DNA from 3 places in the Rhizobium sp. CC1099 genome. Region 2 is predicted to be linked to each of the others. Evidence: riboswitches for the same ligand, from Rfam matches in the RefSeq annotation. Region 2 holds a riboswitch; each other region holds the start of a gene.

Region 1 (8,031 bases), 140 kb from region 2:
CGGGAGCGCAAGTAGGCGAGTTCCGGACCGGCACGGTCGGCAAAGGCCTTGGTGACGACGGTAAAGGCCTGGGAGACGGGATAGGCGTTAAGCTGCGGACGCGCGCAGCCTTCGACCGAGGTGCAGGCCAGCCATTCCGCCTTATCGTGGCTGACACCCATACTGAGCCGTGTCATGTCGTATTTGCCGAGGATCGCCGTTGGTGCCCAGTAATAGCCGAGCCAGCCAACTTTGGCGTCGAAGGCTGCGCCGATCGAATCGTCCAGGCTTTGCGGGCTTTCGCTGTCGATCAGCTCGAAACCGGCCTTCTCGCCGTTCAAGGCCCTGAAGAGATTGGCTGTCGAAATCCGGCAGCTCCAGCCCGGCGGACAATTGTGGACGGCGCCCTTGGCGGCATTTTTCGGCGCGGGGAAGAGGTCTGGCCGTTTCAGGGCATCCTGTACGGAGCGGATGTCGGGATTTGCATCGGCGATGAATTTCGGGATCCACCAGCCTTCGATTGCGCCATCCGACAAAATCTCGGAGGCCTGGATCAGGCGCCCGCTCTTCACTGCCGCCTCGAGTTGAGTCCTGACGGACGCGGTCCAGAGTTCCGGTGCGATATCGGGTTCGCCCTTCTGATCCATCGAAGCAAAAGTGGGCACGGTATCGCCGGCCACGGTCCTGATATTGCATCCATAGCCGTTTTTGAGAATGAAGCTGTCGAAATTGGCGGCAATCGCCGCCGAGGCCCAACTCATCTCCGCGATCGAAACATTACCGCAATCAGCCTGCGCGGCGCGGCCGCCGGCGACGAGACATACGGCAATAAACAGCCAAGCCAGGATGATCTTCATCGCTCGTTCCCCGATTTTTGATGCTGACATGCAGCTTTTGGATGTAATACTAACCGCCCAATGCGTTCGTTCAATGAATGCATGCAGCAGTTTGGCCGTCGCAATTTCAGGTGCCATGCGTTTTTTTGCATCGCGATCGCCGGCCTGGGACATTCCGATTACATCCCAGCCTACGCCTTTGACATGGCAATTGAAATCCGCTTGCGGCCGAATTTTTTTGAGCTAAACGACTGATTTGAATGAGCTAATATTCCCACTGATCCACGAGCGAAAGTCTGCATCGAGCTTGAACTCAATGAACTGCATGCGGATCGAGAATCGGTAAAATGTCAAAAAAGGTCAAAATCCACCATTGCTGAGTTCCGCAATAACACTCCGGTAAGAATGTCACGCTATCAGTTGAACCACGGCGGGGGACAACCGCCGCTTTCTCCGGATCAGGTAGTGCGTCCCGGAGAATACGAGTTTCGCCGTGTATTGGCGAATACGCCAGAGTTTTCGGCAGACCGCGCGCGCCCGCCAGCCCGCGCGGTTTTCGCATTTCGGACAGACGATTGACCGCGGATCGTGCAGCGTTGTAGGCCTCATCGCATGACCAAGGCGATCATGTTGCAGGGAACCGGCTCGGATGTCGGCAAGACGGTGCTCGTTGCCGGGCTTTGCCGGCTTGCGGCCAATCGCGGCCTCAAGGTGAAGCCTTTCAAGCCGCAGAATATGTCGAACAACGCGGCTGTTGCCGATGACGGCGGGGAGATCGGCCGGGCGCAGTGGCTGCAGTCGCTTGCGGCGCGCACGTCCTCGTCGATACACATGAACCCGGTTCTCCTCAAGCCGCAATCCGAAAACGGCAGCCAGATCATCGTGCAGGGCAAGGTCTTCGGGCAGGCGAAGGCCCGTGACTACCAGAGGTTAAAGCCGCTGCTTCTTGAACATGTCCTGCAGAGTTTTGCGATCGTCTCGGAAGGCGCCGATCTCGTCATCGTTGAGGGCGCGGGCTCGCCGGCCGAAATCAACCTGCGTCCCGGCGATATCGCCAATATGGGCTTTGCCACCCGCGCCAAGGTGCCAGTCGTGCTCGTGGGCGATATCGATCGTGGCGGCGTGATCGCCTCTCTTGCCGGCACGCACGCGATCCTTTCGGATGACGACCGGGCGATGATTTCCGGTTATATCATCAACAAGTTCCGCGGCGATGTTTCGCTCTTCGATGACGGCAACGCAGCGATCAATCGCTTCACCGGATGGCCGTGTTTCGGCGTGGTGCCCTGGCTGAAGGCCGCCGCCCGCTTGCCGGCGGAGGACTCCGTCGTGCTGGAGCGCCTCGTCAGGGGCACCTCCGGTGCGTTGAAGATCGCCGTACCGGTTCTGCCGCGCATCGCCAATTTCGACGATCTCGATCCTCTGCGTGCCGAGCCCGATGTCGAGCTCGTCTTCGTGAAGCCGGGAGACCGGCTGCCGGGCGATGCAGCGCTGGTGATCCTGCCCGGGTCGAAATCGACGATTGCCGACCTCCGTGATCTGCGCGCTGCCGGCTGGGACCGCGATCTGGAGACGCACATCCGGCGTGGCGGGCGCGTCATAGGCATCTGCGGCGGGTATCAGATGCTCGGGCGCACGGTTCGCGATCCGCTCGGCATCGAGGGGGCGAGCACTGCGACACCGGGTCTCGGATTGCTTGATGTCGAGACCGAAATGGCGCCAGAAAAGACCGTGCGGAACAGCCTGGCGGTCTCGGCCGAACACGGCGTTCCGCTTGCCGGCTACCAGATCCATTTGGGCGTCACGACCGGGCCGGACTGCGCCAGGCCATCAGCGGTGATCGACGGTGTGGCCGATGGCGCGGTATCTGCTGGCGGCCGGATCATGGGCACCTATCTGCACGGCCTTTTCGGCAGCGATGCCTATCGCGGCAAGCTTCTCGAGAGCTTCGGCCTATCCGGCGAACGGCGGAGCTACCGTCAAAGCGTCGACCAGGCGCTCGACGAGGTCGCGGACGAACTCGAAACCCATCTCGACAAAGGCTGGCTGGCCGGGCTTCTCGGCTAGATTTCGCCGGAGACCTCGCGGCGCCTGCGGTCGAGCTCTTCGCTGTAGCGGCGCAGCGTATAGCTTTCGCTGAGCTGGCCGACGACGCGGCGCTCGATCAGATTGCTGAGCACGGCGAGTGCTTCGCTCTCCGTCTTGTCGAATATCGCCGCCGCCTGCTTTGCGTTCATCTGCGGCTGCAGGAAGTCGTTCCGGTAACGGATGAAATCCTTCAGATCCTTGCCCTCGTCGTCGGTGGCAACCGGGCTCGCGTAGATTTCCGGAACGAGCACGATGCCGGCATATTTGTCGGAGTCGTCGACGAGGATGACGCGCTGCCTCGATCCGATCGGGCAGGCCTTCTTGAAATCATCAATCGTGATGCTGACCTTCGCCGTTTTCACGTCCGAGCGCATCAGCTTGTCGACCGTCAGATTGCGGATCCAGCCGACATCATGGGCGCTGCGGATGCTTTCGCCACGAAGATGAAAACGCCATGTCGCGAAGGAGTAGCCGAACGTGTTGCGCACGACGAGCGACGAGGTGATGACGGCCGCAAGTACCAGCGCGGTGATCGGAAAGTCCCCGGTTATCTCGAGCGCCAGGAACGTCATCGTCAGCGGCCCTCCGATGACCGCAACGGCGAGCGAACTCATGCCGACCACGGCATAGATCACGGGCGTCAGCGTCGCATGGGCGAAATAGGGGGCAGCATAGGCGAAAAGCTTGCCGAGCAGAGCGCCCATGAAGAGTGAGGCGAAGAAGAGGCCGCCCCTGAAGCCGGAACCGATGGAGATCGCCGATGCGAAGGATTTCAGCAGGAGAAGACCGACCAGGACCGGGACGGCAACATCACGGCCAAGGTTCAGATGCAGCGCGCCATGGCCCGCCGAAAGCACCTGCGGCGTAATCATCGCCAGAAGGCCGACGACGATGCCGCCGAGCGCCGGGCGAAGCGGCGTCGGAACCGAACTTTTGCGCGCCAGCTCCTCGATGAAGGCTACGCCCTGCATGATCAGGATGCCGACGCCGGCGCTGAAGGCGCCAAGCAACAGGGCAGGGATATAATCAGCCGGAACCACCGTGCCGAACTCCCCGACATCGATCATGAAATCGCTTCCCGCCAGCAGGCGCGCGACGAGCGTCGAGACGAGCGCGGAAACGACGACCGGCGTCAGCGACACGATCGTGTAGGTGCCGATGATGAGCTCGAATGCATAGAAGGCGCCTGTCAGTGGTGCATTGAAGGCCGCGGCGATCGCACCGGCGGCGCCGCAGCCGACAAGGACGCGCAGGTCTGCACGGCGGAGCTGCAGCTTCAGTCCGAGCTTGGAGGCGATACCCGCCGCGAGCTGGACATAGCCCGCCTCGAGGCCGACGGAGGCGCCGAAGCCGTTCGAAACCAGATTCTGCACGGCGACGATGATGCTATCCGTCAGCGACAGCCGTCCGCCATGCAAAGCGTTCGCTTCGATGGGATCGATCATGGGCTTCTTGCGGGTTCGCGCGAGAATGAAAAACAGAAGGCCGAGCAGCATCCCGCCGCAGACCGGCGCCATCAGAAGCAGGAATTTGTCGTTTGTCTGCGATGAACTCAGCCGTTCGATGTCGCTGATGCCGAAGATCAAGCGATGCAGCTCGCGCGAGAGGAGGCTCATGCCGGTGACAGCCAGGCCCGACGTCACGCCGACGGCGATCCCGGCGAAGACCATGCCCATTTCACTGCGGCGGGCAAGCGCACGAAGCCGCCCGGCGTCGAGCAGGCGGTAGAGCCGGTAGAGGCGCGGGAAATTCAATTTCGTGAGCATATGCAAAGAACTAGGTGGCGGCCAACAGCGTCAAGGGCGAGAGGGGCGCTTGCTCCCGAAATGTGGCGAAAGCCCGGCGCGAAAGGCACCGCGAATTGGAAGCTGTTCGCCGCCGGTTTCATTTGGGTGCCCGCAATTGACTTCGGAAGGCGGCTTGCCTAACGATGAATATACTTACGGATGGTTCCGGGACGGCAGATGCCGTTCCGGATGAAAAGGGAATGTGAAGGGACGGACCCAAGCCGGGCGTCTTTATCACAGCCGACCCCGCGACTGTAGAGCGGTCAGGGTCTTCCGTCCGGCGTTCAGGCCATTTCACGGCTCCTTTCGCATGTTGCGGATCAGGTGAAGTGGCTGGGGCGCCGGAAAAGCCACTGGAAATGCATTGTGATCAGCCGGGGCAGGACGCCTCTATTTCTACGAATCGTCCGCCTTTTCACGAGAATGCAGCCGGGAAGGCGAGGAAGATCCACTGGCGCGATCAGGGGCGACCTTAGATGGTCGCCCCGGTCGGCCGACACCCGCGAGCCAGGAGACCTGCCATGCGTGCCGGGCGAAGAGCCCATTCTGGGGCATTGTTCCCCGCTGCCAGCACGGAGGTTGTCATGGCTGAACGATGGAATTCCATGCCGCATTTTGTGGCGTCTTTGCGGGACACCGCACTTTCGACTTCCCGCATTCCTGTCCTCGGGTTTAACCCGAGGATTGTCACAAGAAACCCGCCACGGCGCGTCCGCGCCGTAAATGAAACAGCCATCTCGAGGGTGTCTTCCGCGCCCAAGGACTTGGGGGCACTGGATTCCTGTGACAAGCACAGGAATGAGGGTTGGCTGCGCCATACCTCGGCAGCGCCGTTTCTTACGCCGCAGGCCTCCAGATGACTCATCCCACATGCGGCACCGCCTTCGTCCTCGGCGGCGCGCGTTCCGGCAAATCCCGTTTTGCTGAGCAGCTGATTGCCGATAGCGGGCTTGAGCGCCACTACGTCGCGACGGGCCGGGCCTGGGACGAGGAGATGCGTCAGCGGATCGAGAGCCACAAAACCGATCGCGGCCCACTCTGGACGACGCATGAGGAGCCGCTGGAGCTCGTCCCCCGTCTTTCCATTATCGACCGCGAGGGCCGGGCGATCCTCGTCGATTGTCTGACGCTCTGGGTCACCAATCTGATCATGGAGGAGCGCGACATGGCAGCGGAATTCGCAGCACTTGCCGCTTGGTTGCCGAAGGCAAGAGCGCGGCTCGTCATCGTTTCCAATGAAGTCGGCCTCGGCATCGTGCCGGAGAACCGCATGGCCCGGGATTTCCGCGACCATGCCGGACGGCTGCACCAGATGATAGCGGCGGAAGCCGCGGAAGTGTATTTCATCGCGGCCGGTTTGCCGCTGAAAATGAAGGGTTGAACCTATGAGCCAGCAGAAGATCCCCGCAACCGTCATCACCGGATTCCTCGGCGCCGGCAAGACGACGATGATCCGCAACCTGCTTTCCAACACCGGCGGCAAGAAGATCGCGCTGATCATCAACGAGTTCGGCGATCTCGGCGTCGATGGCGATGTATTGAAGGGCTGCGGCGCGGAAAACTGCACTGAGGACGATATCATCGAATTGACCAACGGCTGCATCTGCTGCACCGTTGCCGACGATTTCATTCCGACGATGACGAAGCTTCTCGAGCGCGCCCAGCGTCCGGATCACATCGTCATCGAAACCTCCGGCCTTGCCCTGCCGCAGCCGCTCGTTGCCGCCTTCAACTGGCCGGATATCCGCAGCGAAGTGACTGTCGATGGCGTCATCACCGTCGTCGACAGCGCGGCCGTCGCGGCCGGCCGTTTTGCCGACGATCACGATGCGGTGGATGCGCGCCGCGCAGACGACGCCTCGCTCGATCATGAAAGCCCGATCGAAGAACTCTTCGAGGACCAACTGACCTGCGCCGACCTCATCGTGCTCAACAAGACCGATCTCCTTGACGGCGAAGGGCTCAGCCGCGTGCGCCACGAAGTGGCCTCCCGCATCGCCCGCAAGCCGGCGATGATCGAGGCGAGGAACGGCGAGGTTCCGGCAAGCGTGCTGCTCGGCCTCGGCATCGGTACTGAAGAGGACATCGGCAACCGCAAGTCTCATCACGAGCTGGAGCATGAGGACGGCACGCCGCACGATCACGACGAGTTCGACAGCTTCGTGGTCGACCTTGGCCCGATCGACGATCCGGCAGGCTTCACCGAGAAGCTGAAAGGCGTGATTGCCGAGCACGATGTTCTGCGCCTGAAGGGCTTTGCCGATGTCGCGGGCAAGCAGATGCGGTTGCAGGTCCAGGCCGTCGGCAGCCGTATCGACCAGTATTTCGACCGCGCTTGGGCGCCGGGCGAAGCGCGCGGCACACGGCTTGTGGTGATCGGATTGCACGAGATGGATCAGAACACCGTCCGCAAGGCCATCCAGGCACTCGTCTAAGGCTCGGCCATGCATCTGCTTCTTGCCCAGAGAGGAACGATCAGCGACGGCGACGAGGCGATCGACCTCGGCCAATCGCCCGCCGATATCCTGTTTTTGTCTGCGGCGGATACGGAGCTTGCGGCGATCGCCGCGGCTCACGCGCAAGGCGGAAGGCCTTTCACGCTCCGGCTCGCCAGCCTGATGAGCCTCAAGCACCCAATGTCCGTCGATGCCTATATCGAGCGCACGGCGAGGTGCGCAAAGCTGATCATCGTCCGGGCGCTTGGGGGCGCGAGCTACTTCCACTACGCGCTGGAGGCGCTGCATGCCTGCGCGGCGCGGCATGGTGCGATGATTGCGGTGCTGCCTGGGGATTCGAAGCCGGATGCGGGATTGACGCCGTTTTCGAACGTGCCGCTCGACGATCTCAACGCGCTCTGGGCTTATCTGATCGAAGGCGGCGACGGGAATTCGCGAAGCTTTCTCGATTACGCGACGGCGATGCTCTCCGGCGATGAGAAGCCGGGCGCGGCTGCGCCGCTGATGAAGGCGGGTATCTGGTGGCCGGGTCGAGGTGTGATTGGGGTTGAGGAGTGGAAAGTTGTTTCCGCGTGCGGTATCCCAAACTCGAAGGAAGAGGCCGGATTCAAACCCACCGTCGCCATCAGCTTCTACCGCGCGCTCGTGCAAAGCGGCGAAACGGCCCCCGTCGAAGCGCTCATCGAAGCGCTGGCGGCGGAAGGCCTGCGCCCTCTGCCGATCTTCGCCTATAGCCTCAAGGATCCGCTGTCGACCGGCATTCTCGAGCGCATCTTTGCAGAAGCGCCGCCCGAGGTGGTGATCAACACCACCGGCTTTGCCGTGTCTGCGCCCGGCGCCGATCGCGCGCCGAGCGTGCTTGAAACAAACGGCGCCGTCGTTCTC
Region 2 (8,031 bases):
ATCGTTCATCTCGCCTTCCAAAATCAGACTCGTGTTTCAGGAAGATGACAGATGCGCGAATTGGCGCATCGCAGCGCTCACGAGTTTTCCGCCCGGATGCGAATTTCTGACTGTCCCTGCCAGCCGATTGATGTATGGAGAAGTCTTCAAAAGATGTGAGTGCGGCAGTGGAGACGGCAATGGATCATCAGGAAAAATCCAAGACGGAGAAGAACGAGACAGGCGGAAATCTCGACGAACAGGCGCTTTTCTTCCATCGTTATCCCCGTCCCGGCAAACTTGAAATCCAGGCGATCAAGCCGCTCGGCAACCAGCGCGACCTGGCGCTCGCCTATTCGCCCGGCGTCGCAGCACCTTGCCTTGCGATCCGTGACAATCCGGAGACGGCGGCCGATTATACCTCGCGCGCCAATCTCGTCGCCGTCATCTCCAACGGCACAGCGGTTCTCGGCCTCGGCAACATCGGCCCGCTCGCCTCCAAGCCCGTCATGGAAGGCAAGGCCGTTCTCTTCAAGAAGTTTGCAGGCATCGACGTCTTCGACGTCGAAATCGAGGCCCCCACCGTCGACCAGATGGTCTCCACCATCGCCTCGCTCGAGCCGACATTCGGCGGCATCAATCTCGAGGACATCAAGGCGCCGGAATGCTTCGAGGTCGAGCGCCAGCTTCGCGGGAAGATGAAGATCCCGGTCTTCCATGACGACCAGCACGGCACGGCCATCATCGTCGCCGCCGCGATCCTTAACGGACTGGAACTTGCCGGCAAGAAGATCGAGGATGTGAAGATCGTCGCCTCCGGCGCGGGTGCCGCAGCACTCGCCTGCCTCAACCTCCTGGTGACGCTCGGCGCGAAGCGCGAAAACATCTGGGTCCACGATATCGAAGGCCTCGTCTATGAAGGCCGCACCGAACTGATGGACGAATGGAAGGCTGTCTATGCACAGAAAAGTAAGATGCGTACGCTCGCCGACAATATCGGCGGCGCCGATGTTTTCCTTGGCCTTTCGGCTGCCGGTGTCCTGAAGCCCGACCTCCTGTCACAGATGGCGGACAAGCCGCTCATCATGGCTCTCGCCAATCCGACCCCTGAAATCATGCCAGACCTCGCGCGGGCCGCCCGCCCGGACGCAATGATCTGCACCGGCCGCTCGGACTTCCCGAACCAGGTGAACAACGTCCTCTGCTTCCCCTATATCTTCCGCGGCGCGCTCGATTGCGGCGCCACCGCCATCAACGAAGAAATGAAGATGGCGGCCGTCAAGGCCATCGCGGGGCTTGCCCGCGAGGAAGTGTCGGACGTCGCGGCCCGCGCCTATTCCGGCGAGACGCCTGTCTTCGGTCCGAATTACCTCATTCCTTCGCCCTTCGATCCGCGTCTCATCCTGCGCATCGCCCCGGCTGTCGCCAAGGCCGCCGCCGAGACGGGCGTCGCGTCGCGGCCGATTGCCGATTTCGACGCCTATCTCGATCAGTTGAATCGCTTCGTTTGGCGTTCGGGCTTCGTCATGAAGCCGATCTTTACCAGCGCCAAGCTTTCTGAGAAGAAACGCGTCATCTTCGCGGAGGGAGAAGACGAGCGCGTCCTGCGCGCGGCTCAGGTTCTGCTGGAGGAAAAGACCGGCGAGCCGATTCTGATCGGCCGCCCCTCGGTCATCGAGGCTCGCCTCAAGCGGTTCGGCATCCGCATTCGCCCGAACATCGATTTCGCCGTGGTGAATCCCGAAGACGACCCGCGCTACCGCGACTATGTCGAAGACTACTTCGCCCTCGTCGGCCGCGCCGGCATCAATCCGGAAGCCGCCCGCACGATCGTGCGCACCAACAACACGGTTATCGGCGCCTTGTCGGTGAAGCGCGGCGAGGCGGATGCCCTCATCTGCGGCGTGGAAGGCCGCTTCGACCGCCACCTGAAAGACGTCGGCCAAATCATCGGCAAGCGGCCAGGTGCCTGCACCTTCGCCGGTCTCAGCCTATTGATCACCCAGAAAGGGCCGGTCTTCTTCGCCGATACCTTCGTGAACTACAATCCGACACATGAGGAAATCGCCGAGATCGCCGTTCTCGCGGCCCAGGAGGTTCGCCGCTTCGGCATTACGCCGAAGGCCGCGCTGATCTGCCATTCGAATTTCGGCTCCCGAAACTCCGAGAGCGCACGCAAGATGCGCGATGCCCTGCAGCTCGTGCGCGAACAAGCACCCGATCTGGAGGTCGATGGTGAAATGCAAGCCGGTTCTGCACTGTCGGAAGCGCTGCGCAAGCGCGCCATGCCGGATAGTTCGCTTGCCGGCGAAGCCAACCTATTGCTTTTCCCGAACCTCGATGCCGCCAACATCTCGCTCGGCCTCGTCCGCACCATGATGGATGCGCTCCATGTCGGCCCGATTCTGCTGGGGACCGCACAGCCTGCGCATATCCTGTCGACTTCGGTCACCTCGCGCGGCGTGGTCAACATGGCCGCGCTTGCCGTCGTCGAGGCTTCTCAGCCGGCGTAAGTTGTCGCAAAATGCGAAAATGCGTTACAATTGCGTCGCCAGCTTGTTAACGGAAGCAGGTTAGAAAGCCGGGATGCGGCGAATGTCACGCCGTGCTCTGGCCTGACCTTGCTGCGGGATGATGCCGTGAAACGCCGAAACCTGACCCTTGCGATCCTGCTTGCCTTGGCCGCGCCTGCTGCCGCGCAGACGCATGCGATCTGTGACGACCTGCGCGGCCGCATCGCCGATCTGCCCCATGTCATCGGCAACGGCCCCGAAGTCCGCCAATATGCGAGCGCGATCGCCGAGCAGAATCTCGAGCTTCGTAAAGTCCGCAACGACCTTCGCGGCTACGGCTGCTCGATGGACAGCATGGTCGTGATCGGCGGCGAGAATGCGGATTATTGCAGCGAGCTGCAGCAGTCCGAGGCGCGCATGGTCGACAACATTCGATACCTGCAGGAGCGGCGCAACGAACTGCGCGATCAGGGCGGCGCCGATTATCGCGTGCGCCGCGAGCTGATGGCGGCGCTCGAAGACAACGGCTGCAACGACGAGCTCGACTATGCGCCGGATCCGCAGGCCTATGCGCCGGCACCAAGTCCCGAAGAACAGGCGATGCGGAGCGATACCTTCATTCCGCTTGGAGAAGGCGAACACGGCGACATGCAATATGGCGTGCCGCGCGGCGAGCTCATGTCGCATGTCAGCACCATGTGCGTGCGCACCTGCGACGGCGGCTTCTTCCCGATCACCACGAATGCAACATCGATCGATTTCAACCGCGACGCAGCGACGTGTTCGAAAATGTGCCCCGGTATCGAGACGGAGCTTTTCTATCAAGACATCTCGAATACCGAAGCCGCAAACATGATCTCGGCCTCGACCGGTGCGCCCTACAGCGCCATGCAGAATGCCTTTGCCTACAAGAACCGCGCGCCCGGCCAAAAGTCCTCCTGTTTCTGCAATCTCTCTGCCTATTACGAGAACATGCGCAAGAATCAGGCGATCAGCGAACCGCCGAGGAAAGGCTCGATCACCAGTATCAAGACGAAGCCGCCATCGGGCGCCGCATCCACGCCTGCCCCGCAGCCGCAGGTGCCGGACCGCCCTTATGACCCGGCGAACAGCAAAGTCCGCCAGGTCGGTCCGCAGTTTCTCGCCGGCGATCAGGGCGCGATCGATCTCAAGAACCCCGCAACGCCCGGACCGCAGCCGCAGCAGAACTGACGCGGCGCTACTGGCTTCCCCATCGGTCGGAGAAGACCAGTTCTTCCAGCGGCAGGCGCTGTCGCCAGCCTTTCACGGCCAGTTCCGGCGCGGTGTAAAGCTGATCGACATAACCGAGGCAAAGCCAGGCGACGATCTCGATCCGCTCCGGAATGCCGAGCAGTTCCCGAATATCCGCATCGTGGAAGATGCTGACCCAGCCGACCCCGATGCCTTCGGCCCGGGCCGCAAGCCACAGGTTCTGCACGGCGCAGACGGTCGAATAGACATCCGTACGCGGATTGTGGGTGCGGCCGATGACGACCGGCCCTGCCCTGTCCGGATCGCAGGTGACGCAGATGCTGAGCGGTGCCTTGCGGATGCCTTCGAGCTTCAGGCTTCTGTACATATCCCGCCGCTCCTCTTCAAACATCTCGGCCGCTTCCTTGTTGGCGCGCGAAAACGCCTGCCACGCGGCCTGGCGCACCTTCGGATCGCGGATCACGATGAAATTCCAGGGCTGCATGAAACCGACCGACGGCGCGGCATGCGCTGCCCCAAGCAGCCGCGACACCAGATCGTCGGGCAGAGGATCGGGCAGAAACTGGTCGCGCACGTCGCGGCGCGTTTCGATGGCTCTATAGACCGAGGCCCGGTCGTGTTCGGAGAACTCGCCGGCCGGCACCAGCGCGCGGGCGAAAGGATCAAGTTGCATCGTTAAATCCCCAACAATGCTTGAGCACCCGCACCGCAGCGCGGGAAGCGTCAAAACCTCGCCGCCGTCCGCGCGGTTCGGTCTATCTTGCCAGGCCGGTCTTCTGACTTGGCGTCACCCGCTTTCTGCAGCCTTCCCGGCAGATGCCAGTGGCCATTGTTGCAGCAAGCGTCAGCCTCACAGCGTTGGGCACGTTCCGGTCCTTCACCGGATTCCCGATTCTCCTGCTGGATGCAGGCACCTGACGGCAGTCTCTATCTCCTGAGTCGGCGCCTCGTTCAAGTCTCCGGGAAGTAACGCACATAGGCAAATTCGTCACCATCCGGTGACCAGCAGGGTACATTGATCGTGCCCTGCCCACCGAAGAGCTCGAACAGCGTAGTCAGGTTGTCGCCGTCCATGTCCATCAGCCGCAGCCGCACATCAAGGTCGCGCGGATGATCGAAGACCTCCGGATCGTAGGAAAGGATCAGCACCTTGTCGTTCTTCGGTGAAGGATGCGCAAACCAGTTGCCGTAATTGTCGTGCGTCACCTGCTCCAGGCCGGTTCCATCCGGATGGATGCGCCAGATCTGCATGAGACCGGTGCGGCTGGAGTTGAAGTAGATCCATTTCCCGTCGACCGAATAATCCGGCCCGTCGTTTCGCCCCTCGCCATGCGTCAGCCGCTTTTCGGGGCCACCATCGACGGAAATCGTATAAATGTCGAAGACGTCGTCGCGAATGCCGCAATAGGCGAGCTCCTTTCCGTTCGGCGACCAGCCGTGCCAATAGGAGGGCAGATTGTCGGTAATCAGCTGAGGCGTCCCGCCAGCCGCCGGCAGAATATAGATCGCCGACTTGCCGAATTCCGTCTTGTCCGAAATGACGATTTGTGTCCCGTCCGGCGAAATGCCGTGATCGTTATTGCACTGCGTCGCAAAATCCGTATCGACCTGCTGGAGGCCGCCGGAGCCGTCCGGCCGCAGCCGGTAAAGCAACCCGTCGCCATTCAACAGCATATACGCGCCATCGGGCGAAAAATTCGGCGCCTCGATCAGCTTTTCCGTCTGGACGACAATCCGGCTTTCCCCGGTGCGGATATTATAGATCTCGACCGAACTGCGCATGCATCCTCCAGGATTTTGGGTTACCGGTCGCGGAACCGGTTGGTGATCGGGTAGCGGCGATCGCGCCCAAAGTTCTTCTTGGTGATCTTCACGCCCGGAGCCGACTGCCGGCGCTTGTATTCGGCGAGATAGAGCAGATGCTCGACGCGGTGGACGGTCGCCACATCATGCCCACGCGCGAGGATCTCCTCGACCGCCATCTCCTTCTCGACGAGGCATTCGAGGATGTCGTCGAGCACCGGATAAGGCGGTAGCGAATCCTGGTCCGTCTGGTCCGGGCGAAGCTCGGCGGACGGCGCCTTGTCGATGATGTTCTGCGGGATCACCTCGCCGGACGGCCCCAGCGCGTCCGGCGGCACATGACCATTGCGCCAGCGCGACAGCGCATAGACCTGCATTTTGTAGAGGTCTTTGATCGGATTGAAGCCGCCGTTCATGTCGCCGTAGAGCGTCGCATATCCAACCGACATTTCCGACTTGTTGCCGGTCGTGACCACCATGGAACCGAACTTGTTGGAAATCGCCATCAGGATCGTGCCGCGCGCCCGGCTCTGCAAGTTCTCCTCGGTAATGCCGCTATCGGTTCCTTCGAACAGCGGCGAGAGCGCCGAGGTGAAGCCCTTCACCGGCTCCTCGATCGGCACGATGTCGTAGCGGCATCCGAGCGCCTTGGCGCAGTCGGCCGCATCCTTCAGCGAATCGGTTGACGTGTAGCGATACGGCAGCATCACCGTTCGGACGCGCTCCTCGCCGAGCGCATCGACGGCGATCGCCGCGCAGATCGCCGAGTCGATGCCGCCGGAGAGGCCGAGGACGACATTCTTGAAGCCGTTCTTATTCACATAATCGCGGAAACCGACCAGGCAGGCGCGATAGTCGGCCTCGTCGGGCTCGGGAATACGTGACATCGGGCCTTCGCTACAGCGCCAGCCGTTTTCGCCGCGCTTCCAGGTCGTCACCGCCAGCGCGGTTTCGAACTGGCTCATCTGGAAGGCCAGCGATTTGTCGCCATTGAAGGCGAAACTCGCACCGTCGAAGACGAGTTCGTCCTGGCCGCCGAGCTGATTGGCGAAGATTAGCGGCAGGCCGGTTTCGATCACCTGCTTGAGCGCCACCTGATGGCGCACGTCGACCTTGCCGCGATAATAGGGTGAACCGTTCGGCACCAGCAGGATTTCGGCGCCACTTTCGGCGAGTGTCTCGCAGACGCCGAGATCGTTCCAGATCTCTTCGCAGATCGGCACGCCGATCCGCACGCCGCGGAAATTCACCGGCCCCGGCATCGATCCTTCGGAAAAGACGCGCTTCTCGTCGAACTCGCCGTAGTTCGGCAGGTCGATCTTGTCACGCAGCACCAGGATCTGGCCGCCGTCGAGAACTGCAACCGAGTTATGCCGCCCCGTCTTTCCCTGCCGCGGGAAGCCGACGATGACGCCGGGGCCGCCGTCTGCGGTATCGGCCGCGAGGTCCTCGACCGCCTTCAGGCAGGCCCTCAGAAAGGCCGGTTTCAGCACGAGGTCTTCCGGCGGATAACCGGAAATGAAAAGCTCCGTCAGAAGCAGCAGATCCGCGCCTTGGCGGGCCGCATCGGCGCGTGCCTCACGAGCTTTGGCAAGGTTTCCGGCGACATCGCCGACTGTCGGGTTCAACTGGGCAACGGCAATCTGGAGCGTATTCAAAGGAGCGTTTTCCTGTGTCATGTCATCCATTTAGCGCGGGCCGCCCGCCGCTTCAATTGCCCGCGCCATGAAAAGCCGCGGGGTCTGCCGGGCGAAAAACTCAAACCATAGGGAAAGGCCGGGAAACCGAAAAGTTCATCTAGCGTTCATGACAGGCATGTGACACTTCGGTGAAGATTTTATGACGTCGGAGTATGCCGTTGATTGCGTTGATAATGAAGTCCGTACCGGCCAGAAAAGCAGCACTGCTTTCCGCCGGTTTCGGGTCGAATGTTCAGTCTCCCGCAGCGCGCGCGGCAATCGGCATCGTATTTTCGTTTTCTCTCGCTTTCCTCAGCGTTATCACCGTCGAGTGGATTGCGCGCGGCACGTTGACCGATGTCGGCGAGTTCCTGACATCGACGGTTAGGCCCGGCATGACGACCGTCGCCATGCTGACGATCGTGATGTTGACCCTCGATGCCGTATTTGGACGGCGCTACCAATCGGCATTGGTATTGATCCCGCTTTTCCTGATCCCGGCCTTTGTCTCCAATCAGAAGCAGCACTTTCTCTCCGACCCCTTCTATCCGTCCGACGTACTCTTTACCCGTCAGATCATGGAGCTGCTGCCGGTCATGGTGCGAGACAGCCCGTGGACCGCCACAGCACTTCTCGTCGGCATCGTGCTTTCCACCGCAGGCATCGTTTTCGCATGGCGTTATGCCTGGCAGAACTTCCCGAAACTCTCTCGCCAGGCGCGCCTGCGCCACCTCTGCCTCGGGTTGCCGGTGATAGCGGCCTTCGCCTCGCTCATGGACTATTCGCAATATTCCTACATTCGCGACCGCCTGCAGGTGGTACCG
Region 3 (8,031 bases), on a different replicon from region 2:
TTCACCATCGCGCTGAGGGCAGGGAAGGCGTCGGCCTTCGGCACCTATATCGCGGATAATCTCGATCGTCTCTACGAGGCGTTCGAGGATGGCGGGACGACAGGAAAGAACGGAGATCAATAGCAAAAGAAAAGGCCCCCGAACGTTGCCGTAGCGGAAGCCCTCTCTGATCTAGACACCCAGAGAATCACATTTCCGCACAACATAGTCAAGAGTCTCCGGCACCTATTTTCGGTGAGCTGATATCTTTTGCCTTGAAGAAGGCGAAGAAAATGGAAAGCGGAAGTGTGACGACGCCTTTTGGGCGGCGGCCGATGACACTTGGCATGCTCGCAAGTCAGGTCACCAGCCAAAAAATTGAGCCAGGCGCCTCAATCGATAAATGGAAAGTCTATCGTGCGCTTTGTGAAGCCAAGCCTCTGCTCGATATATCCGACAGAGCGCTCACGGTATTGAACGCGCTTTTGAGCTTCTACCCGAAAGGTGAGCTTGCTGCAGATGACAGTCTTGTCGTCTTTCCCTCCAACACCCAGCTCTCGCTTCGCTGCCATGGCATGGCCGAGCAAACGATCCGGCGGCATATGGCCGTCCTCGTCGCTGCCGGCCTCGTGATCCGCAAGGACAGCCCCAACGGAAAGCGCTACGCTCGCAAGAACCGCAATGGCGGGATCCACGAAGCTTTTGGCTTCTCACTCGCCCCTTTGCTTGCGCGCGCCTGCGAAATCGAACGCCTGGCCGCGAAAGTCTCTGCCGACCGCCTCTACATCCAAACGCTCAAGGAACGTCTCACGCTCACCCGCCGCGACATCTCAAAGCTTGTCCACGCAGCGATCAGTGAAGAGCTTCCCGGAGACTGGCAAGCGGTCAACACACGCTTTCACGATATCCTGAACCAATTGCCGCGCGGAGCTGGTGCCCATGCGGTTGCATCCACCTTGGATCTCCTCGACGCATTGCGCGATGAAATCGTCAAGCGACTGGAAATACAAATTAAAACGGACAATCTGAGCGCCAATGACTCACAAAATGAGCGGCACATACAGATAACAGAATCCGAATCTAATCTTGATTCTGAAGCCGATGTTGAAACTGGAACCCCTGAGTTGACTGCAGTAAACTCGCCAATGATCGATCCGGCAAACGACAGCGACGCTGAGCTCCCTCAACCACAGGCAAGAACCAACACCGTATCGACGATATTTCCGCTCTCCCTCGTCCTGCAGGCATGCCCGGAAGTGCGTAGCTATGGTCCTGCCGGAACTGTCAGAACTTGGCAGGACCTCATTGCCGCAGGAGCTATCGTCAGTTCAATGCTTCATATCAGTCCCTCAGCATACAGGGACGCCTGCAGGGTCATGGGTCCGCAAGCTGCCTCAGCCGTGCTGGCCTGCATTTTCGAACGGTCGGGGACGATAAATTCAGCCGGCGGTTATTTGCGCGACCTCACGCGGCGCGCCCAACGCGGCGAGTTTGCGATCGGATCGATGTTGATGGCGCTTGCAAGGACACGGGAACATCATGACGCCCATCATTGAGTTGACTGCAGTAAACTCACACTTGACCGGCCCCAAAACGATAGCCCCGCAACCTTTGTCGGCCGACGCCGCATCCACGTTACTTCGGCTCTTCCTCGTTTGCCGGCACGCCCAACGCTGCGAGTTCCGGCCCGGTCGGAACGATCAAAGCCTCGTAGGACATAATGCCCGCCGACGCGCTGATCGTCCAGACGCTGCAATCAATACTTCAGATCCAACCATGCTGCTTCCTCGGGTCTGCAATAGGCAAAGTGTTCCCGCCTCCTTGATGCGGCAGGAGCGATCAACGGAGCCGACGGTGCGACCCTAAACAGCCTGAGGCAACTGATGGAGTTGCGATAGGATCGAAATTCGGAAGTCCTGCAGGGGTGGAGAAGCCGCAGGAGGCGCGTCACTCGTTCAAGCCCGAGAAATCAAGGCATCGCAAGGCCTGAAACAGGGGCCGCAGTGACCGAACGAAATGTCGTGATTGTTTCCGTTAGATGTTGAATAGTCTGTGATAACAAACTGTTAGAGATCGACTAAACTTAATCTGATCTCCCGGAAATCATGCTGCTATGGTACCTAAACGGGGCCTTATGGTCAAGGAAAGCATGTCGTCCAGCGCCGGAGATCGGCAAGATGCGACATCGAAGCATCCTTGCGGCAAAACCGGCGGGATGGACAGGTCGGCGCCAGCCTGGAAGCGGACATCGCTCCAGACGAGGGCCGTCCTTAACGGGTGAGATATTGGATGTAATGCCTGCCGTGAACCGCCGACTTCTCGATATGAGCCCGAACCCCGAATACATCCCGAACGAGCTCTTCGGTCAGAACCGCTTCGGGCGGCCCGGCAGCAACCACGCGGCCGCTATGCAGGACGGCCAGGCTATCGCAGAACATTGCCGCCAGATTGAGATCATGCAATGCGATGACGCTGGTGACCGGAAGCGTCGTGACGAGATCCAGCAGTTCCAACTGATGCTGGATGTCGAGATGATTGGTTGGTTCATCAAGCAGCAGTTCGGTCGGCGTCTGCGCAAGGGCGCGAGCGATGTGCGTGCGTTGACGCTCCCCACCTGACAGTGTGCGCCACAGCTGTAAAGCCTTGGCCGTCATGCCGACCTGTTCCAGTGCCGCATTGACGGCGTCTTCGTCCGTCCTATCCCAGGGGGAGAGCGCGCCTCGATGCGGTGTTCGCCCGAGGCGGACAACATCCTTTACCGAAAGGTCCGCATCGGTTGTCGCTTGCTGTTCGATACGCTGGGCAATCTCGCGACGCGCCATTGTGCTGATATCGCTCTCGCCCAGTCTGATGACGCCGCTCTCAACCTGCCGCAGCCGGCAGATGAGACGCAGCAGGCTCGACTTGCCAGAGCCATTGGGTCCGAGCAGACCAAGCGTCTTGCCCGGCGCAACATCAAGGCTGACGCCATCGACGATCACTGTGCTGCCGGCGCACCAGGCGACGTTGCGCATCGATATGCTCATACCGGCCTCCTTGCCTTGTAGAGAATGAGGGCGAAGACAGGAGCGCCGAAAAGTGCCGTGACCACGCCAATTGGAAGCACCTGCTGCGGGATGATCGTGCGCGAGACGATATCGGCAAGTACCATGAAGATCGCCCCGATCAACGCTGTTGCCGGCAGTAACCGCTCGTGAGCCGGACCGACCAGAAAGCGCGCCGCGTGCGGAATGACAAGACCAACGAAGCCGATCGAACCGACGATGCTGACGACGGCAGCGGTCATCACCGCCGTCAGTCCAAGAAGGGTAAGACGCACGCGCCGCACCGGTACGCCGAGCGCCGCGGCAGAGTCCGTACCGAAGGCAAAGGCATCCAGCACACGTGCGTGAAGCATGCAGATAACAAAGCCGCCGCCGGCAATGGGGGTAACGAGTAAAACATCCGTCCAGCGCACGCCGCTGAGGCTCCCGAGCAACCAAAACATGATACCCCTTGCCTGCTCGGCATTGGCCGAGGTCGTGACGATGTAGGACGTCAACGCATTGAAGAGCTGCGAACCAGCAACGCCTGCCAGGATGATCCGATCGGCGCCGCCGCCTGCGCCTGCGGCCAAAAGGGAGACGAGACCGAAGGCTGCCACCGCACCGAAAAAAGCACCGGTGGAAAGCGTCAGCACGCCGGACCCGATGCCGAGGATCATGATGGCGACCGCGCCGGTCGAGGCGCCCGCCGAAATGCCAAGCACATAAGGTTCGGCAAGCGGATTGCGAAGCAGGGCCTGCAGCATGGCGCCCGTCATCGCAAGAGCCGCGCCGGAACTTGCAGAGACCAGGGCGCGGCTCAGCCGATAGTCCCAGATGATACCCTCATGGATCGGCTTGATTGCGAAGGAGGTGCCGAACATTCGATTTGCAATAGCTTGCGCAATCGTCCGCAGCGGTATGACGATCTCGCCGATCGACACGGCGAGGCCTATCGCCAATGTCAGTGCAGCCATTGAAAGCAGGGACAAGGCGGCAAAGCCGCCCCATCCGTTACGTTGCCCGGCGTCTTTGCTCACTTCGCCAGTCCAAACTGCCGTATGGCTACTGCAAGCGTCTCGATGCCGTCGACAAGGCGGATCGATGGGCTCATTGCCTGCGAGTCCATGACGACCACCTGCTTCTTTTCCACAGCGCTGATCCTGCTTGCCACAGGATCGGTGTTCAGAAACGTAAGCTTGATGGCCGGATCGTCGGCAACGTAGCGGCGACGATCCATCCCGGCGATGACGATGATTGCGGGATTGAGGCCGGCGACCGTTTCCCAGCCGACCAACGGCCATTCCTCGTTCGTGGCAATCACGTTCTTTGCCCCAAGGGCCTGCATGATATAGGCGGGCGCGCCGTTGCGGCCGGCCATGAAGGCTTCCCCGTCGACTTCCTTGCTGGAGAACCAGAATACGACCGGGATATCCCTTACCCTTGCCCCGGCAACGGATGCAATCGCCTTATCCTCACGTTCCTTCAGCCTCGCGACCAATGCCTCGCCGCGGTCCTGAACGTCAAAGATCGCGGCAAGTTCGGTGATCTCCTGATAGATGACCTCGGTCTTCAGCATTTCCTTGCGGACACCATCACCACCCGTCGCATTATCCTTGGCGGCGCAATCGGCCGGCGCGACATAGGTGTTGATGCCAAGCTTCGAAAACTGATCGTAGGTTCCAACCGAGCCGTTCGGGCCGACATGCCACTCGAACTCGGCAGCAACCAGGTCGGGGCCGGTTCCGACCACCGCCTCGAAGCTCGGATCATTGTCGGCGAGCCGCTTGATTTTGCTGTTTTCCGCATCGAATTGTTTGAGCACTGGGCTGAACCAGACAGCCGTGCCTGTGATGCGATCCGCAAGGCCGAGCGACAGTAGGATTTCGGTCATCGCCTGGCCGATCGATACCACCTTGTCCGGCACCCTATTGAAGGTGATGGATCGGCCGCAATTGGCAATTGTCAGGGGGTAGGTGGTCGAAGCGGCAAAAGCAGGTGCAGAAATCGCTGAGGTTGCCAATACCGCGAAGGCAAGGCGCAGAATGAACCGCCGAAGTTTTGGATCGGATGACATGGAAACACTCATAGGGAATTGAGGATGCGTCGGCACGGCGGCCTGATCGCTCCGATGTTGATGGGAAACGCGTAAGGTGGTCGCCGGCCATACGGGCGGGCGAGCCGTCCGGCACGACGGGCTTACCTGCAGCGACTATGGTTTATTGAAAAGAGCGATCCGTTCCGTCTCACGCGGAAGGGGTCTGCGCCGATTAGGGGCGGCAAAAGAAATCATCTCGTCTCCTGTTCCGGGCAACCCCGCCCGTTCAATTGGATCTCTCTTTGACGGCAGGTCTCCTGGCTCGCGGATATACACCGGACCATCTGCCTTCCCGTGAGAACGAGCTCACAGTGGCATGGCGCTTGGCGCCACGAGGATGATCGGCAATCCGCTTACAGTTGCGGGGGCAGCCACGGTCTTGGTCCCTTTTGGGTCGTCCGCACCGTGTTCCCTATTAATCCCCTCGGAGTCTACTTCGGGGAACCGTCGCGCTCAGTTATGCCGAGCGCAGCCGTCTCGTCAAGCCGTTGAGACAAGAGCGATCAATGGACGGCGCCTGATCCCCCGACGGCGACGATGCCGAAAGGCAGTCCCTCAACTGGAAGGGTTCGAACCTCTTTCATGGTCTCAATATCGATCATCCGCACAACGCTATGGCGAGGATCGGTGATGGCAATCTGATCGCCTGCAACTGCGAGCCGGGGGCGCGGATCGCGCCAGTGACCATCCTTGCTGTAAGGCTCGGTGACGCTTGCCGACGTCGTGATCTGACCGCTTAGAATGTCGATAAGATGCAGTTGCCCGTCTTCGGTCAGTACATAGGCATTCTTGACCCGAGTAGGATCGAGCGCGAAATCGATACGGCGGGTCGGCAGGTCGACCAAGCGATACGGTTCGGTGCCGTCTGGGTCGATCAGGGCAATCTTGTCCTCGCCGTAGTTGCCCAGGAAAAATTGCATCACCTTACTGCCGAGCAAGGTCGTCACTTTTCCCTTCGGCAGCTTGTCGCCGTATTCCAGCATTTTAAGTTGCACGGTCTGCTCCTTGCCAGGACGGGCAATCAGGACACCTTCCTCGCAGCCGAAGGCAACGAGCTTTGCCGAGAAGGCTTCTCCGTGCAGCGCCGTGCAGGGCGTGACGTCGCCGACCTGTCTTCCGTTTGCGCTTAGAACCCGTAAACCCAGACGTGGCGGCAGTTCATCCGGTTTGGTTTCCGCCTTGGTATCGGGAACCGAGACCAGCATATTCCGCCCCATGGGCACGGCGACGCCATGGTGAGGTGCCGTCGCGTCTATGAGCTTTTCGGATGCTGTGCCTTCCAGAAGACCTTCTTCGGAAACGAGCTTGGCTTTGCCTTCCCGATCGTAAAACAATACCACGTCGTCGCCATGCATGACGGCGTGGACCGGCCGTTTCCCGTCGAGTGTGGCTTGCAGCAGCAAAGGTGCGGATGTTTCCAGATCGCGATGCTCGCCATGGTCGGAAAGCGTCACACCGGTTTTGATCACCTGGACGGTATTGGCTTCTGATTGAACGGCAAAAACAGTCTGGCCGGAATGACTGGCGGCCAGCGCCGCATAACCCTTTAGCCCAAACTCGCCGATCTGCTCACCGGTCTTGACGTCGAATGAACGAACCATGGGAGCCGTGTGGTCGGCGATGAACAGGCGCCATGTCTGCTTTTCCTCTTCAGCGGAGGCCGGATTCACCAAGAGGCTTGCTGCAAACGCTGCGGCCATCGTCAATCTGGGTATCATCGGAAATCCCTTTTCTGATATGTAATAACATTACATTCTCTAGCGGAGTTCCAAAAACATGTCCAGGCCGTCGGGGCCGAAGGCGATGTAGCGCTCGAGCTGCCCCCCACAAGCCTGCTGCGACCTATGTCCGACGCCGGCCGCGCGTTGGCTCGGCTCGACGAGCGCATCGCCCGCTCGCCAGTCGGGCAGGGTTTTGTCGAACGCTCGCATTTCGCCGACGCCTGCGCCTCGCTTTGGATCGACGGCGAGCTGGTTCATCTGGAAGACCTGGTGCTGCATGATGCCAGTCATGACATCCGCACGCCGACCCATGAACTGACCATCGCCCGCGACGTTCTGAAAACCCGCCGGCGGATTGCGGCCCAGCCGCATGGTTGGGCGCTTCAGTCCCGAGGGACTGCGAAACCTGCGCGGCCAGGGTCACATCGTCGCCGACGGCGGTGCCAGCGAACAATTACCGTCGAAGGTGCTGCCGTGGCCGATGGCGAGCCGATACCCTCTGATGAGGCAGTGAACGGAGGAGGGGAGCGGAGCGATGCTTCTGATCCGCTCGCCACAGAGCTGGCGGCGATCGACGCGGTGCTCGCTCGCTCCGAGGCGGCGCTCACACAGGCTAGTGCGCCCAGCCGCCGGCGGCCGCGAAAAGGATCTGTTCGCTTATGATCTGGATTGGGACGAGGACGAACGGCTCGGCGAATGGCGAGCCGTCCTGCGCGAGCTCGACAGTTCTCCACGCGTGCTGCAGGCGATTGTCGCCCTCGATGCCTGGAATGGTTTGGAGGTCCTGCAGCATGCGCCTTGGCTCGCGGCCGCGGGCAGCGTCATTGCTACGTCAGGCCGGCCTGACGACTGGAGGGCATCTGGCCTCGATCAATCTCGGCCTGAAATCCATTCCGGTCGATCGCCGCCGGCATCGCGACCGCGAAACCCGTTTGCTGGCGCTGCTCGCCGGCATCATCGCCGCGGCCGAGCTTGACCTCAATGAACACGATCGGCTGACCCTTGCCCGGCAGTCGATGGAGCGGAGGCTCACCGGACGGCGGACGTCGTCAAAACTGCCGCAGCTGATCGAGCTGGTGATGTCGAGGCCGCTCCTGTCAACCGGCATGGTCGCAAAGGCGATCGACGTCACGCCGCAAACAGCGGTCAGAATCGTCGGCGAGCTGGGCTTGAAGAGATTGACGGGGAGGGGGAAGTTTCGGGCGTGGGG

What was found. A riboswitch is a leader RNA that binds a small molecule or an ion and turns the genes downstream of it on or off. The one in region 2 is predicted to bind cobalamin.
Region 1: another riboswitch for cobalamin. It lies ahead of cobU (bifunctional adenosylcobinamide kinase/adenosylcobinamide-phosphate guanylyltransferase); the one in region 2 lies ahead of bluB (5,6-dimethylbenzimidazole synthase).
Region 3: another riboswitch for cobalamin. It lies ahead of QA644_RS21230 (ABC transporter substrate-binding protein); the one in region 2 lies ahead of bluB (5,6-dimethylbenzimidazole synthase).

The regions. Positions count from the first base shown of each region.
Region 1 covers NZ_CP121641.1:2,017,926-2,025,956, reverse strand. The annotation lists gene QA644_RS10370 (glycine betaine ABC transporter substrate-binding protein) at 1-836, opposite strand, end outside; gene QA644_RS10365 (cobyric acid synthase) at 1,428-2,882, shown strand; gene QA644_RS10360 (chloride channel protein) at 2,879-4,669, opposite strand; cobalamin riboswitch at 4,834-5,229, shown strand; gene cobU (bifunctional adenosylcobinamide kinase/adenosylcobinamide-phosphate guanylyltransferase) at 5,547-6,071, shown strand; gene cobW (cobalamin biosynthesis protein CobW) at 6,076-7,125, shown strand; gene cobN (cobaltochelatase subunit CobN) at 7,135-8,031, shown strand, end outside.
Region 2 covers NZ_CP121641.1:1,877,674-1,885,704, forward strand. The annotation lists gene QA644_RS09640 (NADP-dependent malic enzyme) at 180-2,492, shown strand; gene QA644_RS09645 (DUF2865 domain-containing protein) at 2,619-3,704, shown strand; gene bluB (5,6-dimethylbenzimidazole synthase) at 3,712-4,398, opposite strand; cobalamin riboswitch at 4,474-4,658, opposite strand; gene QA644_RS09655 (hypothetical protein) at 4,677-5,507, opposite strand; gene QA644_RS09660 (NAD+ synthase) at 5,528-7,207, opposite strand; gene QA644_RS09665 (LTA synthase family protein) at 7,387-8,031, shown strand, end outside.
Region 3 covers NZ_CP121642.1:2,191-10,221, forward strand. The annotation lists gene repB (plasmid partitioning protein RepB) at 1-123, shown strand, start outside; gene repC (plasmid replication protein RepC) at 273-1,535, shown strand; gene QA644_RS21220 (ABC transporter ATP-binding protein) at 2,250-3,005, opposite strand; gene QA644_RS21225 (iron ABC transporter permease) at 3,002-3,979, opposite strand; gene QA644_RS21230 (ABC transporter substrate-binding protein) at 4,039-5,079, opposite strand; cobalamin riboswitch at 5,330-5,564, opposite strand; gene QA644_RS21235 (hypothetical protein) at 5,604-6,800, opposite strand; partial or broken gene QA644_RS21240 (RHE_PE00001 family protein) at 6,945-8,031, shown strand, end outside.